4 regions of the Kitasatospora sp. RG8 genome follow, and region 1 is predicted to be linked to each of the others. Evidence: riboswitches for the same ligand, from Rfam matches in the RefSeq annotation. Region 1 holds a riboswitch; each other region holds the start of a gene.

Region 1 (2,178 bases):
CGATGCCCGCGGCGTAGGTGTTGAGGATGCCGCGCTCGTAGTCCGTGACCACCGGCGAGCTGCCGGGCCAGCCGGGAGCGGCGAGCTGGTTGCGGTAGACGAGGCGGGCGTTCCGGCCGGCGTCACCGCCGGGGGTGACGCCGGCGGCGGCCGTGCCGGCGGCCGCGAGCGCGCTGAAGGCCCACTCGTTGGAGAGCCCGCCGCCGGTGACGTAGCTGCCGTCGGCGCCCTGGAGGGACTTCAGGTAGCTGACGCCGGTGCTCCTGGAGGTGGCGATCTGGGCCAGGGTGGCCGTCGCGTGGGCGGGAACGGTGGCGGACAGCAGCAGGGCCCCGGCCGCCAGGGCGACGGTGACGGCGGGTACGGAAGTGGTCCGCGACGGGGTGCGGAGGGACACGGGAGGGGCTCCTTGGGGTGGCGGGCGCCGACCCTGCCCCGGAGGTCCCGGCGTCCGTTCGGAAGCGCGCGACCGGCGGAGCGGTCGCCGCCCGGATCGCGTGGGCCGGCATTCGCCGCGGTGCACGGCCGGGCGGGCATCCGGGCTCGGGACGGCACGACCGCCACCCCACACCGCTGCGCGTCAGCCCCGGATTCGCACCGGGTTCCCCCACTCGGCCACCGGGGACGCTACCGCACGGCGCACGGCGCACCGGGCGACGAGGCGGATGTGACCTACCTGACGCCCCGTTGACTCTCCGTCAGCCGCCGTGGTCTGATGAACCGATTTTTCGCCCTCGGCATTCAGGGGAAGCCGGTCCAACTCCGGCGCTGACCCGCAACCGTAGACCCGCCAACCCGGTGGGTGAGCCGGAATGCCTGGACCGGGGGCCTGTTCACAGAGCACTTGCGTCGTCGCGGACTACGACGCGGTCAGGACGGTCCCTGTCCCGGGAGACCGTCGGCTGCGCCGTGTTCTCCCGCGTCGACCGACCAGGGAGTCGTCGTGAGGGTCAGCAGCAGTCGTACACGTCACAGGAACCGGGAACTCGCGTCCCTGGTGGTCGCCGGCGCCGTCGCGGTCGCCGCCTGCGGCACGGTCCTGCTCGGGCACCCCGGAACCGCGGCGGCCGACCCGATCGAGCAGTGCACGGCGACGACGGGCGCGATCGTCGCGGTCGACTTCGGTCACTGGGGCGGTGGTGTCGTCCGTGGCTGCGACGCCCACCCCACGACGGGCATGAGCCTGCTGCACAACGCCGGCTTCACCACGACCGGCACCGAGCACGACGGACCCGCCTTCGTCTGCCGGCTCGGGACCGCGGGCTTCAACGGCGGCGCCCAGTATCCGGCGCCGGCCGACGAGCCCTGCGTCAACACCCCGCAGGCCACCGCGTACTGGTCGTACTGGATCGCCGAACCCGGCCAACAGAATTGGTCCTACAGCCAGTTCGGGGCCGGGACGCAGAAGCCCAAGCCCGGCGAGGTCGAGGCCTGGGTGTACGGCGGCACCGACATCGGCGGCTCCAACGGGGCGCCGTCATTCACCCCGGATTCCGTGCGGGCCAAGAACGGCGGGCCGTCGTCCTCCGCGTCCCCCTCGGCGACCCCGAGCCAGACCCCGAGCCAGACCCCGACCGCGAGCCCGACCGGGTCGCCGGCCGCCACCACCGACCCGGACCCGGCCGCCACCGAGCAGGCCGTCCTGGCCCTGACCGGCACCGACCTCACCAGCGTCCGGCGCAACCCGGACGGCACCACCGCGACGCCGACCCCGCCCGCCGTTAGGAAGCCCGACGCCGCCAAGGGCAGCGCCTACCTCACCGACCCGGCCCGCCTGATCGACGGCCACTACTACGAGGGCTTCCCGGCCTTCGCCGACTTCGGTCTCACGATCGACGGGGCCTACGCGCTCGCCGCCACCGGCACCGACGACACCGCGCTGCGCAGGATCGTCGACTTCCTGGACCAGCAGGGCAAGGACGCGAGCGGGCGGACCGTCAACGACTGGACCGGTGTCGGCACCGAGTTCGCCGGCGGAGGCTCGATCGGCAAGGAGGCGTTGCTCGCCGAGATCGTGGGCCGCAACCCGCGGGACTTCGGCGGTCACGACCTGATCGCCGCCCTCGCCGCGATGGTGTGCACCAAGGCCGCCCCGGACACCGGTTGCGCCGAGTCCGGCAACTACACCTGGGCCACCTCGGTGTTCTCCCAGGCCCTCGGCATCATGGCGCAGCTGCG
Region 2 (2,178 bases), on a different contig from region 1:
CCGGCCGCACCGGGACGGGGTCACCTCGGCACGGCATCGTCTCGGCACCTCGGTCCGTCTTCACCTCGGCACGGCGTCGCCGCGGGGTGCGGACCTCCGGTCAGACCGGGATCTCGGTGTCCCGCCGGCCGAGCAGCTCCCAGAACCGCTCGTCGAGCGGCTGCTCCCGCCCCGCGGAGTGCCGCGCCGCCGGGGCCGGGGAGCCCCAGCTGCCCGCGCCCCAGTGGGAGGAGACCTGGTTCTCGTTCTGCAGCACCGCCAGCACGGCGGCGAGGTCCTCCTCGTACACCGGCACGATCCGGCCGATCGCCCGGACCTGCGCCTGCCAGCGGCCGTCCACGCACTGCCGCAGCCGCTGGTCCAGCTCTTCCCGACGGCCCGTCACCGCGACCAGCTCGCGCAGTGTCAGGCCGAGCACCCGGGCGAGCGCGTGGGTCTGCTCCTCGTCTCCGTCCCAGCGGTCGGTGGCCTCGGCCCGCTGGTAGTGCGGCAGCGGCATGCCGATCCGGCGGGCGGCGTTCTCCTGGCCGAGCTCGCGGGCGACCCGGAAGTCCCGCAGCCGGGCCGGGCGGACCCCCATCAGCTGCGCCGGCGGGCACCAGAGGGCGCGGGCCAGCGCGATGAACTCCTCCTCGGCGGGGCGCAGCTCGCCGCTCTCCCAGCCGAGCACGTGGGCGGGCAGCAGCCGGACCCCGTGCGCGGCCATGCCCTCGACCACCTGTTCCGGGGTCAGGCCGAGGCCGGCGCGGTGCGCGCGGGCGGCCGCGGGCGAGAAGGGCACCGGAGGGACGGCGGGGGGCTGTCTGCGTCGCATGGGACCCGACGGTAGGGGCTGGTGGTTCGGTGCCCCAGCCGCCGAACGCACGAAGCACCGCTGTAGGGGTCTACATGCCGCTGGACGATCACACAGGCTGTCATGCCCCTGCGGGGGGTGATGATCAGAGGTAGCGACGGGGCCGAAACCGGGGCGGGAACCGTGCAGACCGTGTGACCAACCCCTCCGTGACCTTGGTTGACTCGCGGTTCGGCCGCGTGATGGGATCCTTCAGCCAATACGGAGGCATGCAGAGGAAGCCGGTGCGAGTCCGGCGCGGTCCCGCCACTGTCACCGGGGAGCACGTTCGGAACAGCCACGGCGGGCCGTCAGAAGCCGCTGGAAGGCCCGGGGGTGCGTCCGACCCGGAAGCCAGGAGACTCTCGCCCCCGGTACGTCGATCCAGGGCGCGGACCCTGAGTGAGGACACGCACGCGATGCAGGCTGCCCCGACCTTCCGAGCCCTCTGCTGTCCGTCGTGCGCCCGCTGACCCGCGCCGCGGCCTTCGCCGTGGGCGCCGTCGCGGGGTACCTCGCCGACGCCCGGTTCGCCGACCCGCGCCGCGGCCACCCGGTGGCCGTCTTCGGCAGTACGGCCGGCCGGCTGGAGAAGCGGCTCTGGCGCGACGACCGGGCCGCCGGCACCGCCTACACCGCGCTCTGCGTGGGCGCCGTCGCGGCCGGTGCGGTGGCCGCCGAGCGCGTCCTCGGCCGCCGCCCGGCGGGGCGGGCCGCGCTGGCCGCCGCCGCGACCTGGACGGTGCTCGGCGGCACCTCGCTGACCCGCGAGGCCCGGACCATCGGCCGCTCGCTCGCCGCGGGGGACCTGACGGCGGCCCGCGAGCGGCTGCCACACCTGTGCGGGCGCGACCCGAGCGCGCTGGACGAGCAGCAGATCGCCCGCGCGGTGGTCGAGTCGGTCGCCGAGAACACCGCCGACGCCGTGGTCAACGCGCTGGTCTGGGGCGCGGTCGCGGGCACGCCCGGTCTGCTGGCGTTCCGGGCCGTCAACACCCTGGACGCGATGGTCGGCCACCGCTCGCCGCGGCACGCCCGGTTCGGCTGGGCCTCGGCCCGGCTGGACGACGTGGCGGGCTGGCCCGGCGCCCGGCTGACCGCCCTGCTGACGGTGGCCGCCGCGCCCGAGCCCCGGACCGCCTGGCGGGTCTGGCGGCGGGACGGCTCCGCGCACCCGAGCCCCAACGCGGGCCAGGCCGAGTCGGCCTTCGCCGGCGCGGTCGGCGTCCGCCTCGGCGGCACCCTGCGGTACGGGGACGGGGCCTCCCCCGGGCCGGGGGTCCCCCCGGCCGAGGGCTGGGGGAGGGTCGAGCACCGGCCGGTGCTGGGCGGGGAGCTGCGGCCGG
Region 3 (2,178 bases), on a different contig from region 1:
CGGTGCGGGCGCGGACGGCCGGGTCGCGGGTGATCGACGAGGCGGCCCGGGAGGCGAGGTCGGCACGGTTGGCCGCGAGTTCGGCGGTGATCGCGTCGGTGCCCTCGCGCAGGGCGCGGGCGAGCAGCGCGGTCTCGCCGGCCTTCTGGCGGGCGAACGCGAGCCAGCGGGCGATCTGCGGGTCGAGGTCGCGTTCGGCGGCGGCGTCCAGCGGGACGTGCAGCAGGGAGCAGGACGGCGCGACGTCGACCCGGCCGGCGAGGCCGAGCAGGGTCGCCAGGGTGGCCAGCGACTTCTGCAGGTCGTTGATCCAGATGTTGCGGCCGTCGACCACGCCGGCGACCAGGCGCTTGCCGGGGAGTCCTCCGACGGCGGCGAGGGCGTCGAGGTTGGCCGCGGCCGGACCGGTGAAGTCCAGTGCAAGGCCGTCGACCGGCGCCTTGGCGAGCACGGGCAGCGCCTCGCCCAGGCGGTCGAAGTAGCTCGCGACGAGCAGCTTGGGCCGGTCGGCGAGGGCGCCGAGGTCGCGGTAGGCGCGGGCGGCGGCGTTCAGCTCCGCCGGGGTGCGGTCCTGGACGAGCGCGGGTTCGTCCAGCTGCACCCAGACGGCGCCGGCCGCGCGCAGGTCCGCGAGGAGTGCGGCGTAGACGGGCAGCAGCCGGTCGAGCAGGGTGAGCGGCTGGAAGTCCTCGGCCACGCCGGGTGCCGGCTTGGCGAGGAGCAGGTAGGTGATCGGACCGACCAGCACCGGGCGGGCGGTGTGGCCGAGCGCGACGGCCTCGCGGAGCTCGGCCACCTGCTTGGCCGGGTTCGCGCCGAAGACGGTCTCCGGGCCGAGTTCGGGCACCAGGTAGTGGTAGTTGGTGTCGAACCACTTGGTCATCTCCAGCGGCGCGACCTCCTGGGTGCCGCGGGCCATGGCGAAGTAGCCGTCCAGCGGGTCGGCGTCGACCGCGGCGCGGTGGCGGGCCGGGATCGCGCCGACGGCAACCGTGGTGTCCAGCACGTGGTCGTAGAGCGAGAAGTCGCCGGTGGGGACTTCCTCGATACCGGCGTCGGCGAGCTGCTGCCAGTTCTCCCGGCGCAGGTCGGCGGCGGTGGCGAGGAGGGCGTCGGCCGTGACCGCACCCTTCCAGTAGCCCTCGACGGCCTTCTTGAGCTCCCGGTTGCGGCCCTGGCGGGGGTGGCCGTGGGTGGTGGCCCGGGTTGCCGCGGTTGCGGACTTCGCTGTCAAGGGACTCTCCTTCGCGAGCCTGTTTCCTGTGGTCCCCGGGGACGGGACGAAGGCGCGAAGGGATGACGAACCGGGCGGGGCCGTGAGCGCGTGCGAAAGCGCCGGACCCGCCTGATATGTACGCCGACCCGCCCACGAGGTCACCGGGATGGCCGCGCGCGAACGGTCGCGTGCGGGCAGCGGGCAGGTCTTCGGACTCGCGGGCACGGCCGCCCGTCAAGGGCGGACACCTACTGGCCGTCGCTTCCCAGACCCGGCCGGGCCCAGTGCGTATGACGGCGTTCGTTCCCACTCACCGCTGCGGGGCAGTCCCGGATTCCCACCGGGTTCCCTCTTGCGACGCGCCTGCCTGGCGGACAGGGCGAACCAGCTGCCCGGTCAGCTTATGTGCAAGCAGCCGGTACTGACGCGGAATCATGGAACGTGTCCGCATGATGAGACTCCACCGCGGCTCGGTGATGTCGCACGGTGCGTGGACCGGCCCGACATCTGTCAATCAGGACAACGCACAGCCTCCGCACGGACCCTCGCACGTCCTCGGCGGGCCCGGGCCGGCCTCGCGATGTACATCACCACCGGCCGCCGCCTGGCCGAGGGGTTCCCCGAGGACGTGGACGACACGGTGGTAACGCTCGACGGCCGGGCCGCGTTCACCGGGATCGACCCCGAGGGAAGGGAGATCCGCCACGGCGCCCACCCCGGCACCCCCGACGAGATCCTGGTCGCCGGACTGCCCTCCGAAGTCGCTCCGCGGATCGGCGAGTTGCACAAGTCGGCCCACGAAAGCAAGGGCTGGATCGCGGACACCTACCTGCTTCGGCGATCGGCCGACCGACCTGTGGGCGCCGCCCCGGGCGAGGGGCGGCGCCCGCGCGGACTGTCAGCGGTGGATGAAGGACGGCGGGCGCTTCTCGGCGAAGGCCCCCATACCCTCCTTCTGGTCC
Region 4 (2,178 bases), on a different contig from region 1:
CACCCGGTTCGCCTTCCTCGGCGCCTTCCGCCTCCCCGCCGCCGGCCTGGTGGCCGGCGCCCTGCGGCCCGCGACGGACCCGCTGGCCCGGCGCTCGCTGCGCCGCTTCGAACGGCTGGTGCGGGAGGGGGAGGGCTGACCCGGGCCGCCGGGCGGCCGCCGGCACGACGCGCTCCGGGTGGAGCGGGTGGGACGGCGCACGGAGTCCGCACCCGGCCGGGGCGGGTGCGGTGCGACCGCGCCGGGCGTTGGGTCAGCCGGCCGCGACGGCGGGCTCGTGGTCGGTGGTGCCCGCGGTGGCCGGGGAGGTGTCGGGCGCGGGCTCGTGGTGCTCGGCGGCGGCGCACTCGTCCAGCAGGGGGCGCATGGCGTCGTCCACGAGCCGGTAGCGCACCACACGACCGTCCTTGTCGCCGGTGACCACTCCGGCCGTGCGGAGCAGCCGCAGCGCCTGGGAGACGGCGGGATCGCGCATGCCGGTGGCCACCGCGAGGTCGGTCACGGCGAGCGGACCGGCACGGTGCAGGGCGAGCAGCAGGGAGAGCCGCCCGGGGTCGGCGAGCAGCGAGAACCGCTCGGCCCAGGACCGGACGTGTCCGGTGTCGCCGATGGCGGCGATGGCCTCGCAGACCCGGTGCCCGTCGATGGTGCGCTGGCCCGCACGGTCGGCCGGTACGAGATGCATGCGGACATTCTTGCAGCCCCGGCCTGTGATCCTGGACACCTGCGCAGGTGCGCAGCCTTGCAAGGGTGATGCGCGGCCCCCTACGGTGTAGCCCGCCGTGGTGTTCGGGAAGACCGGTGACGGACCCTCAAGGTCCAAGTCCGGAGCGGCCCTCGCCACTGTGATCGGGGGAGTCGTCCGTACCCACGACGCCACTGGGCGCATCGCGCGCCTGGGAAGGCGGGTACGGAAGCCCCGTCAGCCAGGAGACCGGCCACGGCATCTCACGAACGTCATTCCACGAGGTGCTGGAGCGTGATCCGCAGATGACCCTGCCCGAAACCGCCGCTGCTCCGGCGGCGCCGTCCGTCCTGCCCACTTTCCGGTGGAGACGAGAGGACACCATCCGCACGGCCGGGCTGGTCGGGGTGATCCTGGCCATGCACGTGGTGGCGTTCGGGACGCTGATCTTCCTCGTCGCGCCCGAGAAGTACGAGGTCGGTACCCAGGTCTTCGGGGTGGGTCTGGGCATCACCGCCTACACCCTCGGCATGCGGCACGCCTTCGACGCCGACCACATCGCGGTGATCGACAACACCACCCGCAAGCTGATGGCGGACGGCAAGCGGCCGGTCTCGGTGGGCTTCTGGTTCGCCCTCGGGCACTCCTCGATGGTCGTCCTCATGGCCACGCTGGTGGCGGGCGGCGCGCAGCTGGCCAACACGCTGATGGACGACGAGTCGACCACCCACAAGTGGCTCGGCATGATCGGCACCTCCGCCTCCGGCGCCTTCCTCTACCTGATCGGCGCGCTCAACCTGGCCGCCCTGTTCGGCATCCTGAAGGTGTTCCGGAAGATGCGGGCCGGGCACTTCGACGAGGCGGAGCTGGAGGAGCACCTCAACTCGCGCGGTTTCCTGGCCCGGGTGCTGAACCGGGCGACCCGCTCGATCACCCGGCCCGGCCAGATGTTCCCGGTCGGCATGGTGCTCGGCCTCGGCTTCGACACCGCGACCGAGGTCACCCTGATGGTGATGGCCGGCTCCGGTGCGGCCTCCGGCCTGCCCTGGTACGCCATCGCCTGCCTGCCGCTGCTGTTCGCCGCCGGGATGAGCCTGTTCGACACGCTGGACGGGACGTTCATGAACTTCGCGTACCAGTGGGCGTTCTCCAACCCGGTACGCAAGGTGTACTACAACCTGACCATCACCGGGCTGTCGATCGCGGTCGCGTTCATCATCGGCACCATCGAGCTGGTCGGCGTCCTGCACGAGAAGCTGGACCTGACCGACCCGGTCAGCGGCTGGATCGCGGACATCTCGCTGGACAACGTCGGCTACGCGATCGTCGCGCTGTTCGTGGTGGTCTGGGCGGCGGCGATCGCCTACTGGCGGCTCGCGGGGGTCGAGCAGCGGTGGAGCCCGAGCGCGAAGGCGGCGGTGCCGGGGGCGGCGACGGCCGTTTCGGAGAGCGGCGCTTCGCCGACCGGCGCGGCGCAGGCCGTCGCCCCGGAG

The links. Region 1 has a riboswitch for cobalamin ahead of J5Y04_RS14260 (prenyltransferase/squalene oxidase repeat-containing protein). Riboswitches for the same ligand answer to the same signal wherever they lie in the genome.
Region 2: another riboswitch for cobalamin. It lies ahead of J5Y04_RS11110 (cobalamin biosynthesis protein); the one in region 1 lies ahead of J5Y04_RS14260 (prenyltransferase/squalene oxidase repeat-containing protein).
Region 3: another riboswitch for cobalamin. It lies ahead of metE (5-methyltetrahydropteroyltriglutamate--homocysteine S-methyltransferase); the one in region 1 lies ahead of J5Y04_RS14260 (prenyltransferase/squalene oxidase repeat-containing protein).
Region 4: another riboswitch for cobalamin. It lies ahead of J5Y04_RS03220 (HoxN/HupN/NixA family nickel/cobalt transporter); the one in region 1 lies ahead of J5Y04_RS14260 (prenyltransferase/squalene oxidase repeat-containing protein).

What each region holds. Positions count from the first base shown of each region.
Region 1 is NZ_JAGIYX010000007.1:277,004-279,181, forward strand. Features, by position in the region: gene J5Y04_RS14255 (prenyltransferase/squalene oxidase repeat-containing protein) at 1-397, opposite strand, end outside; cobalamin riboswitch at 532-608, opposite strand; cobalamin riboswitch at 694-839, shown strand; gene J5Y04_RS14260 (prenyltransferase/squalene oxidase repeat-containing protein) at 944-2,178, shown strand, end outside.
Region 2 is NZ_JAGIYX010000005.1:272,811-274,988, reverse strand. Features, by position in the region: gene J5Y04_RS11115 (helix-turn-helix transcriptional regulator) at 101-814, opposite strand; cobalamin riboswitch at 1,067-1,197, shown strand; gene J5Y04_RS11110 (cobalamin biosynthesis protein) at 1,293-2,178, shown strand, end outside.
Region 3 is NZ_JAGIYX010000003.1:314,256-316,433, forward strand. Features, by position in the region: gene metE (5-methyltetrahydropteroyltriglutamate--homocysteine S-methyltransferase) at 1-1,234, opposite strand, end outside; cobalamin riboswitch at 1,399-1,620, opposite strand; gene J5Y04_RS06720 (enoyl-CoA hydratase) at 2,115-2,178, opposite strand, start outside.
Region 4 is NZ_JAGIYX010000002.1:67,063-69,240, forward strand. Features, by position in the region: gene J5Y04_RS03210 (SRPBCC family protein) at 1-139, shown strand, start outside; partial or broken gene J5Y04_RS03215 (ArsR/SmtB family transcription factor) at 344-685, opposite strand; cobalamin riboswitch at 767-958, shown strand; gene J5Y04_RS03220 (HoxN/HupN/NixA family nickel/cobalt transporter) at 991-2,178, shown strand, end outside.